Regions from separate parts of the Virgibacillus salexigens genome, predicted to be linked through region 1. Evidence: a T-box and tRNA genes for the amino acid it is inferred to sense, from the RefSeq annotation. Region 1 holds a T-box; the other holds one or more tRNA genes.
What was found. A T-box is a leader RNA that pairs with one kind of tRNA and senses whether it is charged. The one in region 1 lies ahead of proS (proline--tRNA ligase), so its partner is inferred to be a tRNA-Pro.
Positions count from the first base shown of each region.

Region 2: it encodes a tRNA-Pro, which carries the amino acid that the T-box ahead of proS (proline--tRNA ligase) is inferred to sense. The anticodon was not compared.

Region 1 is NZ_CCDP010000002.1:595,683-607,619, reverse strand. It holds gene BN990_RS15920 (amino acid ABC transporter permease) at 1-422, opposite strand, end outside; gene ehuB (ectoine/hydroxyectoine ABC transporter substrate-binding protein EhuB) at 601-1,494, opposite strand; gene BN990_RS15910 (ketopantoate reductase family protein) at 1,973-2,890, shown strand; gene ytzI (YtzI protein) at 2,908-3,090, shown strand; gene BN990_RS15900 (Gfo/Idh/MocA family protein) at 3,095-4,075, shown strand; gene BN990_RS15895 (nitroreductase) at 4,170-4,883, shown strand; gene BN990_RS15890 (M15 family metallopeptidase) at 4,926-5,486, opposite strand; gene BN990_RS15885 (glycerol-3-phosphate acyltransferase) at 5,618-6,235, shown strand; gene BN990_RS15880 (DUF456 domain-containing protein) at 6,254-6,739, shown strand; gene BN990_RS15875 (cysteine hydrolase family protein) at 6,759-7,325, shown strand; gene BN990_RS15870 (GNAT family N-acetyltransferase) at 7,318-7,857, shown strand; T-box leader at 7,893-8,115, shown strand; gene proS (proline--tRNA ligase) at 8,185-9,624, shown strand; gene BN990_RS15860 (M20 family metallopeptidase) at 9,997-11,151, shown strand; gene BN990_RS15855 (ABC transporter substrate-binding protein) at 11,174-11,937, shown strand, end outside.
Region 2 is NZ_CCDP010000003.1:383,856-395,792, forward strand. It holds gene BN990_RS19965 (hypothetical protein) at 1-148, opposite strand, end outside; gene BN990_RS19970 (hypothetical protein) at 160-483, opposite strand; gene BN990_RS19975 (hypothetical protein) at 489-1,256, opposite strand; gene BN990_RS19980 (hypothetical protein) at 1,485-1,676, opposite strand; gene BN990_RS19985 (ParM/StbA family protein) at 1,660-2,823, opposite strand; tRNA gene BN990_RS19990 (tRNA-Pro) at 3,341-3,415, opposite strand; gene BN990_RS19995 (hypothetical protein) at 3,709-4,113, opposite strand; tRNA gene BN990_RS20000 (tRNA-Asn) at 4,219-4,293, opposite strand; gene BN990_RS20005 (hypothetical protein) at 4,461-4,976, opposite strand; gene BN990_RS21670 (DUF3307 domain-containing protein) at 5,049-5,483, opposite strand; gene BN990_RS20015 (hypothetical protein) at 5,453-5,710, opposite strand; gene BN990_RS20020 (hypothetical protein) at 5,728-5,940, opposite strand; gene BN990_RS20025 (hypothetical protein) at 5,943-6,305, opposite strand; gene BN990_RS23030 (hypothetical protein) at 6,322-6,498, opposite strand; gene BN990_RS20030 (hypothetical protein) at 6,731-6,910, shown strand; gene BN990_RS20035 (hypothetical protein) at 7,033-7,518, shown strand; gene BN990_RS20040 (hypothetical protein) at 7,882-8,085, shown strand; gene BN990_RS20045 (hypothetical protein) at 8,075-8,458, shown strand; gene BN990_RS20050 (RNA dependent RNA polymerase) at 8,487-11,937, shown strand, end outside.

The DNA.
Region 1 (11,937 bases):
ATTAAATAATTTCCGAACTCGGGTAACATCATTCGCACTGCTTGGGGAAAGATAACAAGCCGCATTCGCTGAAATCGCGACATATTCAAAGCAGTCGCAGCCTCTGTTTGTCCTTTGGCAACTGCGAGAATCGATCCACGTACAATTTCTGACATATAGGCGCCATAATTTAATGCTATCGCAATAACACCGGCCCACCAGTTACTACCAAGTTCAATACCAAATAGCATCGGAATGGCATAATAGAGCCAAAACAATTGGACAATTAATGAAGTTCCCCGGAATACCTCGACATAGAATCCAGTAAATTTACGTAGAAAAATATTAGAAGAAAGTCGGCAAAGCCCAGCAATAAATGCAAATAGATAACCAAAAAAGGCAGAACCGAGCAGAACAGTAATCGTGATTGTTAATCCCTTCATTAGGGAAGGGAATATTTCTATGACCGCATTAATGATAATCACTCCTTTAGTAGATTGGCTGCTTCTTTAATACGTAAGATAAAAAATATAGGGCCAGACACCCTGGGCGAGGGAGCCGGACCCTATGGAGTCATCATGTTTATAAACTGTAAAGTTGTTCAGTTTCGTGGAAGGTAGATTAGATGTCACCGTTACAAATTTTTTCCGTAGTAATATCTGCTTCCACCATATTATTTTGTTCGCTGAATCCATTCTTCTCCAGTAATTCTGCTACTGTGCCATCTTCTTTCAATTCAGCAAGTTTTTCATTATATGCATCACGCAATTCCGTGTTATCTAGATGGAAAGCTGCCGCACCATAACTTGGTACACCTTCAACATCTGGTTGTTCAAATCCTTCTACGAATTCTAATTTATCGCTATTCAACGATTCGTATGCCATTTTAATTGTCATCTCTGTACCGGTTGTTGCATCTGCTCTACCAGATTCTACAGCTGATAAAGTAGCTGGTATATCATCTGCATTCGTTATTTGATCTTCGCTTACACCTTCAGATTTAAGAAATTCATTTTCTGTTGCCCCAGCCATAACCGAAACGGTAGCATCTGGATTATCTGCTATATCTGTGTAGCTTTTAAGATTTAGTGGATTTCCTTTTTGGACAATAAGTCCCTCACCGTATTTCATTTCAGGTTCACCGAAGGCTGCGTTCTCACAACGGTCAGGATTAATAGCCATCCCTGCCGTAATAACGTCGAATTGGCCAGCTTTAAGGCCTGGAATTAATTGTCCAAAATCAGCTAATTTCGAATCCATATTTTCCACACCAAGTTCCTTAAATACAGCTGCTGCAATATCAACTGCAGCTCCCTTCAATTCGCCATCTTCCCCCTCATATGCATATGGTTTTTCATTAGCAAAACCAATAGTTACGGTTCCTGCCTCTTTTAATTCGTCTAATTTACTTCCGCTGCTTTCGCCATCTTCCCCGCTTGCACTATCGTCTGACCCGCATGCTGCTAGTGCGAACATGGTTAATCCTAGAACAAGCATAAGTAAGAGTTTCTTCATGTAATTAATTGCCTCCCTTTTTTATTTAAAAATCTATTTTTCTATGTATTGCAGTGCCCAGTTGGTCGGCGCTAGCAATCTTGCGTCTTTATTCCTGGGTAAAAATCACTGCATTTTTATTAAAAAAATAGATTTAAAGAATGGATAGCCTCCTTTATATGCAGTTATATTAAAATGTTACAGGGCTTTTACAATTGATTCAAACACAGTAAATTTTGATAATTTGCAATTTATTACGAAAAATCGATGTATAGGGTATATAAAATTTATATACATAAATATACTGTGGTATCATCCTTTAAGCTTTGGTATGTTCATAAATATGTTGATATAGGGAATAATTACCATTTTATTGAGTAGTTATTGTTAGACACCTATCCATTAAAAAAGTACCATTAAGATAACCAAATAAACATGATAAGATAGCATTGGACGACTATCTCTTAATAGCTATATTATTCAAAGGGGAGGGGAAAATATGCATGTTGTTATACTAGGTGCTGGCGCATTGGGGGGGTATTTTGGTTTACGGTATCAAGAGGCAGGTGCTAAGGTTACCTTTTTAGTTCGGGAGAGGAGAGCTGAACAGATTCAAAAGCATGGGCTTGCCATTCGTAGCCCTCAAGGTGATTATAATGTTAAAGATCCTATATTGTGTACGGATCCAAATAATATAGAAAAACCAGATATAGTGATTGTAAGTGTGAAAGGCTATCATTTAGCTGGGACGTTAGATTCTTTACAAGTACTCGTTCAAAAAGGGGCATATATTCTTCCGGTTCTAAATGGTATTGAACATATGGACATTTTGCAGGAAAAATTAGGCGAGAAGAACATAATTGGCGGACTTTCCTTTATTATTGCTACATTAAATGAGCAGGGGTATGTGGTACATTCAAGTGATTTTCATGAGCTTGTGTTTGGGCCACTAAACTCTAGTCAAGAAGAGGTATGTAAGCGATTAGAAGAACTTAGTAGTAAAGCTGTCATGACTGCAACATACCATCCATCCATTTTATATGAACAATGGAAGAAATACATGTTTATTAGTGCTTTTTCCGGAATTACCACGGCCATCAATTTACCAATCGGTCCAATTAGAGAGCATAAAGAGACATTTGCGATTGCAGTAAATCTATTACAAGAGATGAAAAAGTTAGCAAATGCATGCCAAATTAAGCTTACCGACGATGATGTAGAAATGGCAAAAGAAAAACTACTAGGTCTGAATAATGAAGCAACATCATCGATGCACCAGGATAGACGTAAACAATCCCCACTCGAATTGGATCATTTACATGGAGCAGCCATTCGACTTGCTAAACAAAAAGGTCTTACGCTCCCCTATACAAATATGGTGTTAGGGATGGTTAAGCCATTTGCAAATCTAACATAAAGTGAGGTATGTTCTTTGTGTCTACTTATATTGTAGTAATTATCGCCTGTATTATTGTAGTCGCAATCGTTCTTATCTTGTCCTTAGTGACGATCTCAAAAGGATACGCTTATAAGCATGAAATCGATCCATTACCAGATGAATGGGAAACAACAGAAGGAAAGCACGAAGAAGATAGTACGGATAAAAGGGGAGAATAGAGCTTTGAAGTATTCTACAATAGGAACAAGTTGGATAACCGATGCTTTTATTGATGCTGCGCAACAATCAGGGGTAGCTGAATTAGTCTCGGTCTATTCAAGAAATGAACAAAAAGCCCATCGTTTTGCAGAAAAGCATGGAGCAGCTCATATATTTACGGATCTGCAAGCGATGCTTACGGATGAAAGTGATGTTGTGTATGTTGCTTCACCCAATAAATTGCATGCCGATCATATCAAATTATGTATACAGAATGGGAAACATGTATTTTGTGAAAAACCAATGGTATATACTGTGCAGCAATTAGAAGAGATAATGGACTTGGCGAGGGCCAATGATGTCTTCGTTTTTGAAGGGTTCCGGCATCTATTCTCTCCTAATTACAAAATCTTAAAAGAACAACTATTACAAATTGGCGTTATTCGTAGTGCCATGTTTCAATATGTGAAATATTCATCAAAATATGATCAATATAAAGAAGGTAAAGATCCAAATATATTCTCTAAAACTTTTGCCGGTGGTGCATTAATGGATTTGGGTGTATATCCGTTAAGCATGGCAATTGATTTGTTTGGACAGCCCGAGAAAGTCAATTATTTCCCAGTTTTATTATCTAATGGGATTGATGGTAGTGGCACAATTGTATTAACCTATAAGGGTTTTATTGTAACTATTCTTTGTTCAAAAATTGCCAATGCAAGCCTGCCGTCAGAAATTCATGGTGAAGATGGTTCCTTGACGATGGATAGTGTAGCTCCAATTAGTGATCTGCAATTATATGACCGTATTGCTTCAAAAACAACTTCGCTTGCAAGTCAACAATATGAGGCTGACATGATCTATGAAATTCAAGCTTTTGAGAAAATGTTGAAAGGAAAAGATAGGAAATGGCATGATGCCTGTCTGGAAAGAAGCCGTATCGTTGTCCAAATAACTGAACAACTTAGAAAAGAAAATGGAATCCTTTTCCCAGGTGAATCATGATATAATATAGACACAAATAAAGCTGTTGGTCGCATTCAACAGCTTTATTACTTTTGATATGATAATCGATCATTTATGATATACATATAGGATAATGTACAAGCTATACAGATATCTAAGGAGGGGTCGTCCCATAGATAAGAATTATTTTCAAAAGTTAGTCCGTAGTAGAAGCTCAATCAGGGGATTTAAATCGACGCCGGTAAATAGCGAGACCATTACGGAAGTTTTGGAAGATGCTCAATTTACTCCTTCCAATTGTAATACGCAACCCTGGGACGTCCATATTGTATCCGGGAATATAAAAGATGAATTAAGTCGCAAGATTTTAGAAGCGAATCGTAATGGCCAACATACTGCTGATTTTTCATTTGATACAAAAGATTATTATGCGCGTTATTCTGAACGTCAAATAGAACAAGCCATTGCTTATCAACAGGCGATGGGAATCGATAGGAATGACCGTGAAGGCAGAATGCGTGTCGTTAACTTAAACTATGAATTCTTTCACGCTCCTCATGTTGCCTTTCTATTTATGCCATCTTTTGGGGATAACGTTCGAGTAGCCGCCGATATTGGGATGTATGGTCAGTCATTTTTATTAGCTCTTGCAGCGAGGGGATTAGGTGGCGTTCCGCAAACATCATTAGGCTTTTTTGCTAATCAAGTCAGAGAATCTCTAGACATATCAGAGGACATGAAACTATTATTTGGTATTTCATTTGGTTATCCGGATGAAGACTTCCCTGGAGCTTTGATGCGTGTTGGTCGAGATTCCGTTAATAAAAGTGTAGCTTTTCATTCATAAGGAAAAGCTACATTTTTTATTAGAAAGTGGTAACAAAATAAACTATTCTTGTGCAGGCTTAGGGCGTATACCACGTTGCAGTTGTTCAATGCTTAAGCCAAATGTTATTTGTAAATGTGGATAATCTTTAAATCCTTCCCAGTCTCCACCCCACTCAAATCCTAGATTTTTTGCAATATTTGCAACCTCGAACCAATCGGATTGATTATTATTATTGCCATCGTAATGGATATCCCAAATTAACTCGCCGTTTTTGTTTTCAAGTGCATAGTCGATAGCAAGTCCATAATTATGATAGGATTCGCCACCTTGTGCGTATGTCACAATCTCGCCATCTGTCGCTCTTCCTTGCTGATATAATTCTTCTTGGCGTTCAAATGAGCGAACGTCATCCGTTATCACTACATGGATATCTTTCGTTACTGCTTGTTCAATTAATTTATTTTTCTTCTCTTCCACCGTTGGATGTAATTCCGTTGCTGCTCCAACATCTTCTCTTTGGTCTGTATACTCTTCGTTTTGTCCTTGATAAAGTTGGAATAAGATGATGAGAAATACGGAAATTAGCAGCCATGGAAGTAGTATTTGTTGCAATTTTCTCATGGTGATCTCCTCTAATGTAAAAATATTATTTCTTCTTTAAAGGGTATTAAGTTGAAATACCAAAATCTTAAAAAATCTTTATTATTTTCTTCCAGTTTTACGTTATAATGAGTAAAAGGAAGGGGGATATAATGATTACGTTAGCTGTCTCAATTATTGGATACTTAGCAGGCTGCCTGCATGGATCGCAGCTAGTAAGTATATATAAACAGGTGGATATAAAGAAGAATGGAGTAAAAAACGCAGGTGCTTCTAACGCGACTATTTTACTTGGATGGAAATATGGGATACTAGTTGCATTAATTGATATATTTAAAGCTACGTTTGCAATATTACTTGTACTCTATATTTTAAATGAAAATGGGATCAATGGTAAAGAGCAAACATTGCTCATCTATATTACAGCTTTATTCATTATTCTAGGACATAACTATCCAATTACAATGAAATTTAGTGGAGGAAAAGGGACTGCTTCACTCGTCGGCATCTTATTAGCCATAGATTGGAAAATTGCTGTTATTGGAATAGGAATACTGTTATTATTTACTTTTGCAACGGATTACCTAGTTGTTGGTGTATTATGTATGTATCTTTCTTTTTTAATTACAACGTTTGTTTTTTTTGGCCCAGAGCCCACTTCTATCGTCATTTTTTTATCAATTTTAAGTGTAGCGAAACATATGGAGAACTACAGACGTATAATTACGAAGCAGGAAACAAAACTATCATATATGTTTTCAAAAAAGTAAGTGACGTTGGAGGTAACTATGTTAGACATAATCATGTGGATTTTAATTAGTGCATTGTTTATTTTAAGTTTTGTAGGGGTCATTTTCCCAATTGTTCCATCCGTACTTGTGATATGGATTGGTTTTCTCATCTATCACTTTGTAATTAACGCAAATGAATTAACGATGTCATTTTGGATAGCAATGTCTATTATTACGGTAATTCTCATTGTTGCAGACGTTATTGCAAATGGTTATTTTGTAAAAAAATACGGTGGAAGTAAGTGGGGAGAACGTGGTGCAGCGATTGCTGTTATTGTAGGTTCATTCATTATTCCCCCATTCGGGATATTAATCGTTCCGTTTTTAACCGTGTTTATCATTGAATTAATGCAGCAACGAACCGTACAAGAAGCACTTTTAGCTTCTTTTGGTTCATTAGTAGGTTTTCTAGGAGGAACGATAGCTAAAGTAATTATCCAGCTGTTTATGATTATTTGGTTCTTTGTTGCTATCTTATTTTAGTGTATAGGGGGATGCTGTAATGAGAAAGGCTTTGATCAATGTAGATTATACGAATGATTTCGTGGCTGATGATGGTAAGTTAACGTGTGGAAAGCCAGGTCAAGCTATTGAAACATCTATTGTTAACTATACAACTAACTTTATACAACAAGGGGAGTTTGTTGTGTTTGCGATAGATACACATGTAGAGGGAGATAATTACCATCCAGAGTCTTCGCTTTTTCCAGCGCATAATATACGTGGCACTTCAGGCAGGAACTTATATGGAAAACTTGCAAAAGTTTATCAAGAACATCAAGACAAAGAAAATGTTTACTTTCTTGATAAGACAAGATATAGTGCATTTCAAGGTACGGATTTAGAAATGAAGTTACGTGAGAGAGATATAACGGAAATACATCTTGTAGGAGTTTGTACAGATATTTGTATTTTACATACAGCCATGGATGCCTTTAATAAAGGATTCAACATTATCGTCTATGAGGATGCAGTAGCAAGCTTTAATCACACAGGGCATGAGTGGGCATTGGCGCATTTTGAAAAGACATTAGCTGCAAAAGTTCTTTCCAGGGGGGATTGTGATTAATATTGCGTTGAACGATCCATATAGTGGATATACAGTTAGAAAAGCAAAATTGGAAGACATGGATGAAATTATTCATTTACTGAAAACTGCTGCACAATGGGTACAAGCAAAGGGGATAGAACAATGGGGTCATTTACTAACTGGAGAGGAAGACGCTAAGATTCAATCAGACATCCAATCTGATACGACATACGTTGTAGAGCAAAATAATCAGCTAGTTGCTACATTTAATCTTTCTAATCAACAGAATGAATGGGATATTTGTATGTGGGGTCATCGAGAAGATAATGCCTTTTATCTTCATCGCTTTGCTGTGGGCAGCAGGTATCATGGCAAAGGGATTGGAAAACAAATTCTACAATGGATGGATAATCAGTTAACTGGAACAAATTGCTTTCTTCGACTTGATTGTGTGGCTGATAATTCAGGTCTAAATCAATTATATAAACACGCCGGTTTTGTGTATCTTAAACAGAAGGATATCGATGGTGATTTGTTTTCCTTGTATCAAAAGTCCTTCGTTAAATCTTGACTTTGTTAATTGTAAACTATATAGTGAAGGTAATATCTGTAGCAATGAAGGAGATTAGTATAATCTGGATGTCTTTTTAGAGAGGGAATGGCCGCTGAGAATTCCTAAGGCAAGGGTTAGAACCTGCTCCCTGAGCTCACTGTCGGAAAGGCTTCTATGTTATAAGGCAGTGCGGATCGTATCCGTTATCAACATAGAGTGTACGTAGTGTCATTATATACGTAAACAAGGGTGGTACCACCAACCTCGGTCCCTTTATTGGATGGAGGATTTTTTTAATGTTTTTAATCGTATTTTATTACTATATATCGTAAAGAGGTGTTTGATTTGGGCAAAAAGAATAAGCAGTTTGTAGAAAAGATAACTGCAATGGAAGATGATTTTGCACAATGGTATACAGATGTAGTAAAACAGGCTGATCTCGTTGACTATGGTCAAGTTCGCGGCACTATGATTATTAAACCTTATGGTTATGCTATTTGGGAAAATATCAAAGATGAGCTTGATAAAAAATTTAAACAAACAGGCCATACCAATGTTGCCTTCCCATTATTTATTCCTGAAAGCTTATTACAAAAAGAGAAGGATCATGTAGAGGGATTTGCACCAGAAGTTGCATGGGTGACTCACGGAGGAGAAGAGGAGTTAACAGAACGCCTTGCGATTCGTCCTACTTCCGAAGTGTTATTCTGTGATTACTATTCCAAAAACATTCATTCCTATCGTGATTTACCTAAATTGTATAATCAGTGGGGGAATGTCGTTCGTTGGGAAAAAACTACACGCCCATTTTTACGTTCCTCGGAATTCCATTGGCAGGAAGGCCATACTGCTCATGCTACAGATGAGGATGCATCAAAAGAAACGAATCAAATGTTAACTATTTATGCGGATCTCGTTGAAGAATATCTAGCAATTCCTGTCTTGCGTGGTAAGAAAACGGATAAAGAGAAATTTGCTGGTGCAAAATACACGTTAACAATCGAAAGCCTTATGCATGATGGGAAAGCTTTGCAGTCAGGTACCTCGCATCATTTTGGATCTGGATTTGCCGAAGCATTTGATATTACGTACTTAGATGAAAATGGAGATAGTCAATATGTTCATCAAACCTCTTGGGGGCTTTCCACGCGTATTATGGGAGCATTAATTATGGTACACGGTGATAATCGAGGGCTAGTAATTCCACCTCGCATTGCTCCAACACAAGCAATGATTGTTCCAATTGCACAACATAAAGAAGGTGTGTTGGACAAAGCTTATGAATTGCGTGATCAATTAAAGGATATTGTTCGTGTTGATATTGATGCTAGTGATAAGATGCCTGGATGGAAGTTTAATGAATATGAAATGAAGGGTATCCCAGTTCGAATTGAAATGGGGCCAAAGGATATGGAAAAAGAGCAAGTGGTTCTTGTACGTCGCGATACAGGCGAAAAAGAATTCGTTCCTTTAACTGAACTACAAACAAGATTGACGGCACTTTTAGAAGAAGTCCAATTGAATTTGTATACGAAGGCAAAGAATCATCGTGATAAAAAAACAAGTATTGCCACTACGATAGAAGAATTTAGTCGTGTATTATATGAAAATCCTGGCTTTATTAAAGCAATGTGGTGTGGAGACCTAGCTTGCGAAGAGAAAATCAAAGAAGATACGTTAGCTACTTCCCGTTGTATTCCATTTGAACAAGAGCAAGTTGCGGATATCTGTGTATGCTGTGGAAAACCAGCAAAAGAGTTAGTTTTTTGGGCAAAAGCTTATTAAAAAGAGACGAAGATAAAAAAATCTTATTCCAATAATAATCCGGACGGTTTCTTTCGAATCTGTTCGGATTATTTGTTTACACTTAAAATTTCTTCTATCATTACGCCATCAACATACTTCGCTTCTGCTATACGTACTTAAACTGTGCTTTGTTTCACCTTCAATTAATAGTTATTTTACCATTCGGGTTTTGGATTAGCTATTCTAGTTGTGTCCAGAAGTTTTTTATGCATTTAATCATAACTAATTGACAATGTAAAAGAGACTGCCGTTCTGTGAAATGGTGGAATAAAATAACTATTGCATAGCTATACATATTGTGGTATAAATATACATATAAATTAATAAATATGCATATGGGTGGGAACGAAGATGGATGCGTTTTTGAAACAACAAATAGAAGAAATTCATTTAGAGTTATGTACAATTAGTGATGACTTATACAAGCATCCAGAGTTAGGAGATCAAGAATATGAATCGATGAAAGCTCTCGTTCATTTACTAGCAAGTCATGGATTTACGATTGAAACTGGTATTGCAGATCGAGAAACTGCTTTTAAAGCGACATTTAAAGGTAAACAACCAGGACCTGTGATTGCATATTTAGCTGAGTATGATGCTTTACCAGAAGTTGGACATGGTTGCGGTCATAATTTAATTGGCACGATGAGTGTTGGAGCAGGTATTGCGCTAAGCAAACAGGTAGAGGAGGTTGGGGGAAGTGTTATAGTTTTAGGGACTCCTGCTGAAGAGACAAATGGTGCCAAGGTGCCAATGAGTGAACAGGGGATTTTTGATGAAATGGATGTAGCAATGATGGTTCATCCTAGTGACAGTTCCTATGAGAGTGGAGAATCATTAGCTATGGATGCAATTCAGTTTACTTATTACGGGAAGTCTTCACATGCAGCAGCCTCTCCTGAGCAGGGAATTAATGCACTTGATAGTGTTATTCAATTATTTAATGGGATAAATGCTCTACGCCAGCATCTTCCGTCAGATATTCGAATTCATGGCATCATATCAGAAGGTGGACATGCTGCCAACGTTGTACCTGATAAGGCGACTGCTCAGTTTTATGTACGGGCGAAGGAGAGACGCATGTTAAATGAAGTTGTTAATCAAGTGAAACATATTGCAAATGGTGCAGCGATGATGACAGGAGCCACACTCGAGATATCTAACTATGAATTGAGTTATGACAATATGCTAACAAATCAACCATTATCAAAAACGTTTACAAATCATTTACAAGAAATAACAAAAAAACCTGTGCAAGCAGCTAAACAAAACTATGGATCTATTGATATGGGCAATGTTAGCCAAGTTGTGCCAGCCATTCACCCTTATATTGGTTTGGATGAGCCAGGATTAATCGCGCATACAAAGGAATTTGCGGATTTAACGATAACAGATAAAGGTCATCAGGTAATTGCAGATGGGGCTCTGGCTCTAGCAAAAACAGGTTTTGAAATCATAACAAACCCTATATTGCTCTCTGAAATTAAAGGGGCATTTAATAAATAAAAACGAAATTGAGGGGAAGAAAATGATGAAATTAACGAACTTATTTATCGTATTCATGCTAATTGGTGCGGTATTAGCCGCGTGTGGAAGTCAAGGTAATAATGGCGAGGCTTCTAGTGATGCGAATTCAGAAGGCAAGAAAGTACTTAAGATGGCTACTTCTGCGGATTTCCCACCCTTCGAATCTCGTGACCCAGAAGGTAACTTTGAAGGTTTTGATATTGAACTAGCACATATGATTGCGGACGAATTAGGTTATGAATTAAACATAGAAGATATGAAATTTGATGGATTAATTGGTGCTTTACAAGCAGATCGAGTAGATATGGTTTTGTCTGGTATGAGTGCTACAGAAGAACGTAAAAAGAATGTTGATTTTTCGACGGAATATCATCATTCAGGAGAATCATTCCTAACCAAAGCTGATTCGGATATCCAATCACTCGACGATCTGAAAGGGAAAACAGTTGGTGTGCAGCTTGGTACGATTCAAGAGGAAGGTGCAGAGAAACTAGCTGAAGAATATGGTTTTGAAGTGAAGAAAGTTGATAACTCTGGCCTACTTGTTCAAGAATTAAATTCCAATCGAATTGACGTCGGGTATATGGATAAGACCGTAGCAGTAGGCTATCAAGAGGAGCAAGGGTTAAGCGGATTTGATGATCCAACGACTAGCTCACCTGGCATGGCTATTGCTTTCCCGAAAGGAAATGACTTCGTTAATGAAGTGAATGAAGCATTAGCGAAATTAGAAGAAGAAGGAAAAATTAAAGAACTGGAAGAAAA
Region 2 (11,937 bases), on a different contig from region 1:
CTACAGCACTTACTCCCATAGCTATTTTTCCTTTACCACCCACGGTTCGCCCAGTCCATAAATTATTTAGATTCCTTTGATCTACCTTTTTAATAAAAGGCTCTTTGGGATTAAATTCTTTTGCAAGTCCTTTCATAAATCTTTTCATGCCTTATCCCCCTATACCATAGGAATTCCTACAATATCGCTTTGGCCTTTGCTATTTCGATATGCAGAACCGCCACTTGCTGTACGATAAGCAGCATCTCCAGCGATGTAAGCAGAACCAGCTAGTGCCGCCGCACGTTTCTTACTAATTGTTCCCGAGTTAAATTTATGAGATGTTCTTTCACTTGGACTAAGCTTATCGTAGGCTTGTCTAGCTTCTTTGTTTCGAATAGCATACGTCATTGGTCTTCCATCTCCAGTGACCGTATTTTTGACATCTCCATAAAGTGCCTTAAAACCATTTACTGCTTGATTTGAGAATAACTTTGGGTTCAAGAGAATCACTCCTCCTCGTTATAATCTATAGGTTCAACATCAATGATGTCGTCTTCTTCTGGCATTTTCATATTCATCTTCTTGTAATAGGCTTTTTTAGCTTCGTGTTCCGACTGCTTATTTTTTTCCATGTCTTGATTTACTTTAACCATTTCAGCTGCTTGTACAGATGGATCTTGTTTGATGGTTAACTTTTGACCTTCTTTATCTTTTCTTGTTGAGTTCAACAATTGGTAGGATTTATTCTTGCGGTTGATTAGTTTTTCTTTGTAGTCTGTTAGAGGATGAAGTTCTTGCCTCGTAATCGGTTCCCCATCTTCACTCATTCCTACTGTGTTATTAACGATATAATCTGCGTCCCAAGCCATCTTATTATCACAACGAAGCAAGCCAATATCTGCATCTACAAGATCTTTTACGATCATTAAGTCAATTGTGTCACTTGCTTTTCTATTCTCTAGATCTATTTCGAAATGTTCAGCATATCGTTCAAATAGGTCTTCGATTGCAGCAATTTCAATGGGGCACTTCTCGCCATATGGAGCTTTCTCCATCTCTACTAGAGGACAAGAGTGAGAATAAGGACACGCCTCCGCTTTACAAATGATCGGAACTGACGCATATAGACCATGCTTTGTATTTCTGAGTCTTTTAGCTACTTGAATAGCTTCAACAGCATCTGGATTAGAAGTCCATGCTGTATGGTCTAATTCTTTCGCACTTGCAGATATAGCAGCTAATCCAGCTTCTGTTTTAGGTCCTGTCTTGCTCATAGAAATTCCTCCTAAATATAAAAGGGCATACTCACTCGATCCCCCTTAACCTGCTGGTGCTTTGTGAGGCGGTGCAGTTGCCCGTTCTTTAATTTTACAATACCTGTATTTTTTAAGAAATTTTTCTAAGAAGGAATAAAAAAAGCAGGATGCTTCTAATGCATCCTGCTACAGTGACGGTCGTACCCATTGTTAATGTTTTGCTTTGTTATTCTTTTTTTTGCACTTTTACTGCTGTTTTTCCTTTTGCTTTAGTTCCTCAATATACGCCTTCTCTTTTGCTTCTTCAGTTATCGCTTTTTCAAGAAGTCTTCTGATTTCATATGCTCTATCATTTGGCTTGATGTCCTTAAAATGATTTCGTAGCAAGTCGTCATTCTTTCGAATTCGAGCTACAAGCATATTATTGTCTTGCGACATGCGGTTGCATCTCCTTCACAGGACTTACATACTCCTCTAATACTTTCTCTTGACCAAGCTCATCTGATAACTCAAGAACACCATACATATAAAATCCTAGAAGGTTCGTAAATTGGGAATTTTCCATTATAATAAATCCTTGGATATTTTCTTTTTCAAAGTTCTTGCCAACTTCCTTTGCGTAGACATGAGCCCCCCCACCAGTGGCAATAATCAATTGTAACCGGTTAGACTCATTTCCCCATGCTGTTGTAATTGAATCAGCAATAGGTTTAGCTCGATCAGCAATAACAGCTTGAATTTCATCTGATACATCAAAGTCAGTATTTCTATATTTAATATTTCCAGTCTGAATCGCATAGTCTAAATCCTGATCTGACGGGTGGAACATATAACCCATATCAGCGAATTTTAATTCGATAGATCTGCGAAGACGCTTATATACTTCTGTTACTCCAATTGTTGATTTATTTTTTGTGTCATCTTCTAGTACAACCCCATTACGGAATAAAGCATAATCCGTAGATACATGTCCGAAGTCAATGACTCCTAAATATTCTGCACGATGTTCAGACGGTGCTAAGAAGCTTTCTTCATCAAAGCGAAATTGATTGTATGTAACGGTACCTTCTGGTTGTCTTAACACAACTACGCTTTTGACTTTCACGTCTTTTTTAATGCTATTTTTACTGTCTAAATAGAACTCTACGGTAAAGTCTTTACTTAAGAATGATTCTAAGTCTTCTTTAATCTTCATGTCGTAATCTGTATTCGGAAGCCCCGTAACAATAGTAACTTCATATGTTCCACTTTTATCAGGAAGGCTTAACCCAATTCCTGTATGGAAAAGAACCCTACTCTTTTCATCATTGGCACGATTACGTTTTTCAGTACGCACGTTTACATTTTCTTCTACTGGCATACCTAAAGCATTATCTCCAACGAAATATGTTCCTTCTTCCGTTTTCACCACTAATTCTTGTATGTTTATTTCACTAGAGGATAGCAATGGACGGCTTGCTGGTGTCCCACTAACTACGCCACTTGGTATTACATGTGGCTCTGGCTTTGCATTTGACATATACTTTAAACCACCAAAACCTACGTCTACCCCTACTAAATATGGCACCTTCTTCTCTTTCGTCATTCCCTATTTCTCCCTCCAGTATAATATGTTTAAATTGTTAACATTTTGAACATATTCCTAGTTTACCTATAAATGCTGATAGATGCAAGTATTACCAATAAAAAAGCACCGCTTTTTGCGATGCTTTCTTTAGGAAAAGGAAGGATAATGGAATTTTAGAGCTTGCAGCTCTTTTAAAGAGCCTAGGAAAACAGGGAAACCCAAGCTCCTTAAAACAACTGCAAATCGATATGGACAGGAACTAAAGAGACATCAAATATTAATATTAACGATATATGAGATAAAATGAAAGGAGTGTAATATGAATGAAAGATAGTCTCTTTAGCCCTATTCCTATATCAAGGCAAAGGGGGTAATAGTTGTGTTCTTGACTGGACTCTCACCAGTATCTCTTGTGACAAGCGCATTAACTTATACTACAAGAACATATAAGCGCCCTCTTGGGAGTTGAACCCACCCACAACAGCATATGGCCATCTATCTGTTGACTCATCCACCGAAAGGAAAGGGCATATAATCTCGATAGCAGGACTTGAACCTACGACCTCTGCGTCCCAAACGCAGCGCTCTACGCAAACTGAGCTATATCGAGTTGTATCCTTGCAGTTGTAAACCACTCTAACAACTGCTCTGTATTCATGTTTAGCACTAACTCTTGTCAGGTGATACGCCTTAGCTAAATGTAAAATACATTTTTTTGCTCAATTTTATTCTTGCCTGTATCAGAAGGCTGAGCCGTGGAGTTGTTATAAAATAGTGACCTTCATAGGAATTGAACCTATATCCACCTCTTGCTAAGCAATAAACCAGTCATCACCTAGTAAGTGTAGTAGAATTCTCCAGTAAGATCATTATGTATACGGGTCAAGATTAATTGACCCGATTTTATAAAGCAGGCAATGGATGAAGAGTCATACTTTCGTCAGTAACCCATCCTCCTGCAGCAGGATCATCAAAATAATGATAAATATATTGTCCAACTGCTTTTTGATTAACATCTGGTAGAAGAAAACCCACATTAACTACTCTTTTATTTTCCTCATCTGTTATTACTTCTTCATGAATTAGCTCTGCGTCCATTATAGTGAAAGGTTCTCCTGTTCCAGGATAGTTCATAAAGTTATCAACGAACCGTGGTCCATGGTTAGGATACATTTCATCTGGTGGATAAAACTGTATTCTTGTGTTTTGAGTAGGTTCTACAGCAAAATGTAATATTTCTGTAAATACACCATTTTTTCCACCTGCATAGTTACACATATACACTGCTTCTGGTTCTGTGAAATCCATACCATCAGCTCCTATATTTTATTAGTTGACATTCCCTGTTGGAGTTGCACCTTACCATCTACAGTTAACTCACTATAGACTGACTACTAACTAGTAGGGAACATATGGCTGAGTAGGTAGGATTCGAACCTACGACTAACCGGTTAACAGCCGATTGCTCTACCGCTGAGCTACTACTCAATATTGCAAATGCTCTAATGAAGAACATTTGCCTTTAAAAAGAGAAGAATAAATATGCTTCTAACAAACCCTTAAATAGATAATACTACAAAATGTAATGTCTTTCAATATATTTATTATAATATTTTAAACTTTTTTTATATTCAGTTTTTAATCTAGACATCTTGTTATTCTCTTTTTATATTCATCTGTAGATTTGCATTATTGATGAAAGCTTGATAATCGTTCTCTACCCTTCCTCCAACTACATATATTGGTCCTTCAGACTTATGGAGAATTTCACGAGACAGCTTAAGTATTTTCCTGAAATAACTATTATCAATAAACTCTATATCTTCCATAATAACTGCATCTGCAGATAGTCCTGCAACCAGATGGCTATCACCATTAACACCAAAAAAGGTAATCCGTTTTCCATTATCTAAACATAGCGTGTTTGAATTAGAATAAATAACATTAACTCCCTGCTCTTCGAAAACGTCTTTATAGACCCTTGTATTCAAGGTTACAGTGCCTCCTATCAATACTACATGGTTCCATTCGGATTTGTTTATTTTTTTGGCAATATTATAGGATTTTCCACTTCCTCTGTCAGCAGTAACAGCTAATGTTTTACAGTTAGCTTCTTGAAATAAGTCCCATTTATCTTTTTTCTTAAATAGTCTTTTAAATATTTTTTTCATAATTAATTCTCCTTTTTTGTAATGCATTACTTTATTAAGGCAAAGATACTTTCAGTACAAATAACACTCCTTCTATATAAAACAACTAATTGCAATGGCAATAATAAATATCCTTACGATGTGAACAGTCTGATCAATGGAGATAATAACAAATTGGGGTACGTTCTTTATTTCAAAGTTTTTTTGTTTTGCTATTTTCTTTTCTAAGAAATTCTTCCAGACTATTATTGGTTTTCTTGAATCAACAAGATAGTGTTCGATTAATGTTATTAAAAATACGATACTTGCTACCACCCAATTAAATGGTATAAGTAACAGTAATCCAATTGTTAGTGAATATACGAAACAATGCCTGAATCTTGCCAAACGCTTTTTTGTTTTATTCTGTGCTTGCCAGTCAGTTTGAAATAAATAATCTCCTATGTTATGACCTACATACTGAAAAATAAATGCTGTGCAGAAAATAATCATATTCACTATTTTGTTTCCTCCTTTACTCCAAGCCATTCTTTTGGGGACTTACCTAAAGCTCCTTTAAACATGTTGAAACTATTTTCTGCCTTCTGTTTACGAATCCATTCAGGTGTCCTATTTTCTTTTAATAACTCTTCTCTATGTTGACGGTGTTCGATATTAAACATATTTCGATATACCTGTAGTGCATAATAGCACTCGTTATGAGTAGGTTTTCGACCTTCAATCATATCTACTGCAATCTCATACAGTGTCCGCATGTTTTATCTCCTAACTTTTAATTTACACCTATCTTAATCACAGTATCAATAACTGCCTTAAATAAATAATCCTTCGTTTTCTGTTCTACAGGTAATTCATTGTAGGGAACTAAACAAGGATGCGTCTTATCGGGTGCATCTTCCCACTTTGGTTGTGATAAATCTCCAATACTTTCACAGTATGCTTTATTTACGTTATGACATAATTCAGCTATTTGATTTTTGTTCATGTTTATTTCTCCCCTTTTTTAATTCTTTTTTTCCATAGATATTTCGGGGATAGCATAACCCCTTCTTCTATTTTCACTTTATTTTTTCTTTGAAGATACCTAGCTAGAGTAAGTAGAACAGTGTGATAGTTATATTTTAGTTTTTGATGTATATCATAGAAGATCTTCAATAAATTAACTGGTCCTGAAGCTATTAGTAATTCACCTCTAATGTAATCATCGTGCCATACTTTAAAGTCACTTCTATTCTCACATTCCCACCAATACTCAACAGATATTCTTGTTGGCCACCAAGTTCGTTTATTTTTTATTTTTTTATATTCCTGTGATTCGTACTTGTACTCAGATAACTGTAATCTCTTCACCATTTCTCCCCCTTTACTATTTGTAAATCTTACTACGATCTATTGGCACTATTTTAGAATAGCCATAACCTAAATCGATTATCTCTGAATTGTTCCTCAAGTCTACAGAACCATTTTCTACTAAGCGTTCATGCAGTGTTTTCTGTTCTGTTTTCTTTCTTCTGATGTATGTAGGCTTCTTCCCGTTTTCCATATACAAATCCTCCTTTTTATTTTCATTTATTCTTATTTAGACCTAAGTGTAATGCATTACAAATAGTTTATCTTACTCTGAATTTAAAGTCACTACCTAAACCTGGGGAAAAACCCTTATAGGGGAAAATTTCTAAAAAAAATTGCTCGGGGTACTACCTTTTATATAGGGAGTTTTCCAGGGCGTTTGTAGCCCCCACCCCTAACAAACTATTAGAAAAGGATGATGAACAATGCAAACAGTATCATTAGTAAACTTATTCAACCAATTAAAAGGATCAGGCAAATGTATCCGATTCGGTGACTTAATGAAAAGAGGATTTAATGCTGATCTAATCAAGGTAGCTGTAGAGAGATGTGAGATCGAACTAGGATTAGATGGAGAAGGATACACCATTGTTGTATTTAACTAATGAATCGAAACACCTTTCAAGAAAGGAAGGTGTATGCAGGACATGACCACCCTGTACTGATGAGATAGGTCACACTATTGTCCAGCTCATGACATGAAACCGAGCATTAGAAAGGAGTCAATATGACTACAACGAGCATGAATAAGGATGCACTAACTACTGTACTAGCAGGTGCAAAGGAAGGAGTCAATAAGATAAAGAAGTCAAAACGATTTGAATCCATAGTTGAGAAAGCAGGTGTTGCATTAGGTAAAGCATACCGTGCAACAGAAGCTTTTATTAAAGGACATTGGAAGAATGCTGCGCTTGCCACAGCTACAACAGTAGGTGCTGGTGCGATAACCACTGGGCTAGGCAGTGCGTTATGCGCAGGCGCCTTACTATATGGTGGCATAAAGACACTAGCCTACTACCTAAGCCATAAACAGGTGCGATTCAAAGATGCAACTATCAATTTGTTTATTGAAAGTAGTATTGGATTCGTATATGGCATGGGCTTACTACTTGCTTATCTAATAGGTGGCACATTGCTAATCACGCTATCTGCTGAATTGGGACATTTCCTAGCTGCTAACTGGATGTATGTGCTGTATCTACTAGTAGGTTAATAGCCTTGTAGTGTACCTCTGCCCCTCTCTATAGCGACACATCACATAGCTACTATAGAGTGTATGAACAGCTAGGTGATCGATAGGTGTTGTACATGCCCTGCTCTATCGTCAAAGAGATAATCATGTGCCTGTAGTGATTCCTGTAGAGTAACCGCTCGTCATTACAGAAGCTTTATATGTAATACCAATCAATTAGATTTAAAACAAATTAATCATTGGAGGAATTTAAAATGAAAAACTTATTAATCAAATTCGTACAACAGGACGCTACAGATAAGAAGATTCAACTTGTATTCGTTGGAATGTTAGCTTTTCTATTCTTTGCACTAACACACTAAAAAACAATTGGAGGAATGAACGATGGACGTAACTTACAAACAATTAATTCTCGAAGGAAAATATCTTGGCTACTGTGGTCATATGGGATACCTGTATTCCATCTTTGTTAGATATGACGAGAAGGAACAGGAAGTATATCAAATCTATGGTGTTCATGGAAATGCGTTACATTTTCTTATTGAATATCCAATACTACGAAAGGAGCATGATGTAGATGAACTATAATATGCCAACTGGAAGATATGTTGAATTATACGTCAAAGAAATCTTCAAAGAACTGTTTGAAACAACTTATGTTGAAGCAACAAAAGAAGATGATCTATATCGAGGGACAGACTTCTTCATTGGGTCTGTTCCTATTGATGTAACCATTAATGAAAGTAAAGATCACTGCAAGTTAATTAAGAAGTATTTATTGGATGGCGTTACAGTCTCCGTGTCCAAACGTAACCGTAACGCCAGGGTAACATTCGAAAGACCAGTATTAGTCTTTCATTTTGATCTGTACGATTTGCGAGATCGTATGCAGATCTGTGAGTTAATCGATGAATCACTCACACAAGACATTATAACAGAAATCTTAGGCCTTTATAAATAAGGCTAACCACAAAGGAGAAATGATTACTATGAAAAATCAAACTGCGACTGTATCAAATCAATCTAACCAAACTAAAGGAGATGTTATTAAAATGGAAAATCGTACAATGTTAAAAGAAAATGGTTATCTATACACTGTTCAGGACATTCTTGCTGCCCTATCTAAATCAGAAGGTTTCAAATCACGTGATTCAAAGAACTTTGCTCGTGTACTAAGAGCAATGTCAGAAGGAAAGGCATTACTTGATATCTTAGCTAATCCGTCACTAGCAGGAGTACCGAATAATCAAGTTCGGTACTTTACTGAGTTTGTAGAAAACAACAAACTAGCAAAACGTGTATATAAACCAACACGTAAAGGTGTACTTGTTCCAATTGCTGATATTAATCTAATGGAAATGCAAGAAGATAAAGTATACTCAACAATTGATTATTCTGAAGTAAATGTAGACTCTTATAAAGAGATTAGTGAATCGTTCTTGAGTGAAACACTAGCTTCTACACCAGAGATGATTGAGTTTACTCGTAATGGAAAACTTATTAAACAACGCATGATGCTTCCTATGCGTCATGTCTTCTTCGTGAGCTTAGGCTTGGAGCTCCCTGAAGAAGAAGCGGACTATGATCAGGAAGACTTTGATAATATTCATCTTCGTGAACGAGTAATGAAAGATGGATTTTATTTTACAGACGAAAATGGTGAAGAAGGACATGCTTACTTCTTCTTACGCACTCCATCTCAAGCACGTGTGTTACAAGCAGTCTTTATTGATACAGCTTTCATGTCCCCTGTTCAAGCGTTAAAACTATTAGGTCATGAATTAATTGCTTATGGCTCTCAAGATAATGAAGGCAATTATGTTGTTAAAGTAGACAAAATGATTACTCGTCCAGGTCTAGCTGGTACAAATACTGTTGCTTCTAAGACAGTTGATATTGGAAATATCGTGGAGATTAATCATAAAGGTGAACAACGCTTAGTTGGTGGTGTGCATACCCTACGTGTTGTAGAAGATAGACAAGTTGAAATTAAAACAGGTACGTATCGTGCTTGGGACAAAGAGAAACAATGCTTTAAAGAGTTTGATGCAAATGAGCATCCGATCTCACTAACAGCAGCAGATGGTGCGATCTTCTGTGATGAAGAGATTTATCATACACTTGGTGCAGAGTTCGGTCAATTTAACGATGCATGGCAAATTCGCATTACTCCATTTGTTAAAGGTCTTATGGTGTTCGTGCCAAATCTACGTGCTTACTATGATGATCATATTATTGCATTTAAGTCTGCTGTTAAAGGTGACTTTGCTAATCTAATTACAGCTAATCCTGACTTCAAACCACAACTACGTATTGCTATGTTTAACCGTAATCTTAATCAAGAAAAGACGTATACGGATATGCCTTATCAATTTGTACAAGCTTCTTCACTAAACACAAGTGACCTATGGAAAGTTATGAAACCACACTTAGAAAAAGTAGGCAATGCATTACACGATCCAAGTATCATGAAGAAATATGTAGGGCTAGATAAAGTCATTGATGCTGATCTATTCGATCAGGAAACAGAACACTACATGATTGATCAGTCTCGAGTATCAACGTTTACTTCGTTCTTAGATATGTTTGATTGGACTTATGAAGATGTGCATATGAAACGCTATGCATTAGATGTGCTCAAAGAAAAGATTGCTGATTGGAAAACCGGCAATGTGCCTGTAGAAGGACATTATCGCTATTTAATGCAAGATCCATATGCTGTACTAGAAGCTGGTACAAAGTATACCGTTCGCAATGAAAATGGAGATCTAATGATAACAAATCGTGGATCTTATCACATTCAACCAAACGAAGCATTTGTCCCATCTGCTCATGAACATAAATCAAATGTCTATGTAGCAGCTGGACGTAACCCAATGATTGCAAAAGGTGAGTGGCAAGTGGTCCGTCATCGCCCTATCGATATGTATAACCGTGCTTATAAGAAAGGTGCTTTCCGTAACATTACACTTATGAGTGTGCATGACATGAGACTATTTGCTATGGGTGGAGCTGACGTTGATGGAGATACTGCACTAACTGTAACAGATGAAACAATTGTACAAGCATTAAAGCGTAAAGAAACTTCTCCAGTAATGGATATCTCTTTTGTTGAGAAAGATGGCAATATCGAATTCTTAGGAGATGGTGTTCCTTATTCAAAAGAAATGACTGGTGTATATCGTATGCCAGAACACTTAGTAGACAAGCAAAATAATTACAAGATCACATTTACAAAAGAACAAAATACAGATGAACTCTATGAAGAGGTTCATAAGCTAGGTGTTGATTATGTCATACGTACATTAAAGCCAAACAAAATTGGTATTGCTACTAACATTGCATCTATCTTGGCAGATGCTGTTCGTGGCTTAGGCTATGACTTATATTTGAATAATGTATCTCAAGATCAAGTAATGACTACGATTAAACAGTATGAGAACTGGATTGACATCCTACGCTTAGTACAAGGTTGGGAAATTGATGCAGCTAAACATGGTGGTGCCTATCAAGAAGTCATGAAAGAAACATTAGACTTTATGGATAACCCACCTGAATCATTATCATATCTACACAAAGGTCTTGGTCGTCGTGTATGGAATAAGCCTAATTGGTTAGCAGCACGTGTTGGAAAGAAAGGTCATGATCTGGGGTCTGTGTTGTCACGTCTTATGGATCTTGTTCAACAATTCGAAGACAATATGTTAACGAATGAATTGGAAAGAATGCATCTAGAAGCAGATAGCTTTTCTCTGTTAGCTAAACTAAACAGTGCATTCCAATTAGATCCTGCTTACTTTAATGAGCTTGCTAATCATGTAAAACAATTAAAAGCTTCTTATGGTTCAGCTGTTCGTAAGACACATCAAGCAGCTCAAGATAAGAAGCAAGTTATTATTGAATCAAATACACCTGATCATATACGTGATCTCCAATTTGAAGAAATTGAAGTGAAGTTAAACAACTATATTGGAGACATCGCAGATATGGCTCGTGATAAGATTGCAGAGCTTATGAGTATGTATCCAGCTAAAGATATTGGATATGTATCTTACTATGTAACATATGTAGATCGTAAGAAAGAAGCATCTCTCTCTTTCCCATGGACTGTAGCACGTGAAGCATTTATTCAGACACTTTCTTATGTGGAGAATAAAGAGAAGCAAGATCAACTTACTGCGAATGAAGTTGTAGACAATAATATTACACTTGCTGTATGTATTCCTGATGCGATTCAAGAGCAGTTTACAATGGAGAAAGTATTAGAAGGATTGCATAAGCAACCATCATTCATTCAAGCTGTAGGTGATAAGTATAGACTAATCATTGGTCAAACTGAAGTAGGCTTTGTATTTAATTCAGCTAAGAATATTAAGTCACTTCTAGGTCATGATAAGTATGAACTTAATATCAGTACGTCTACACCTGGCCGTGGAACAC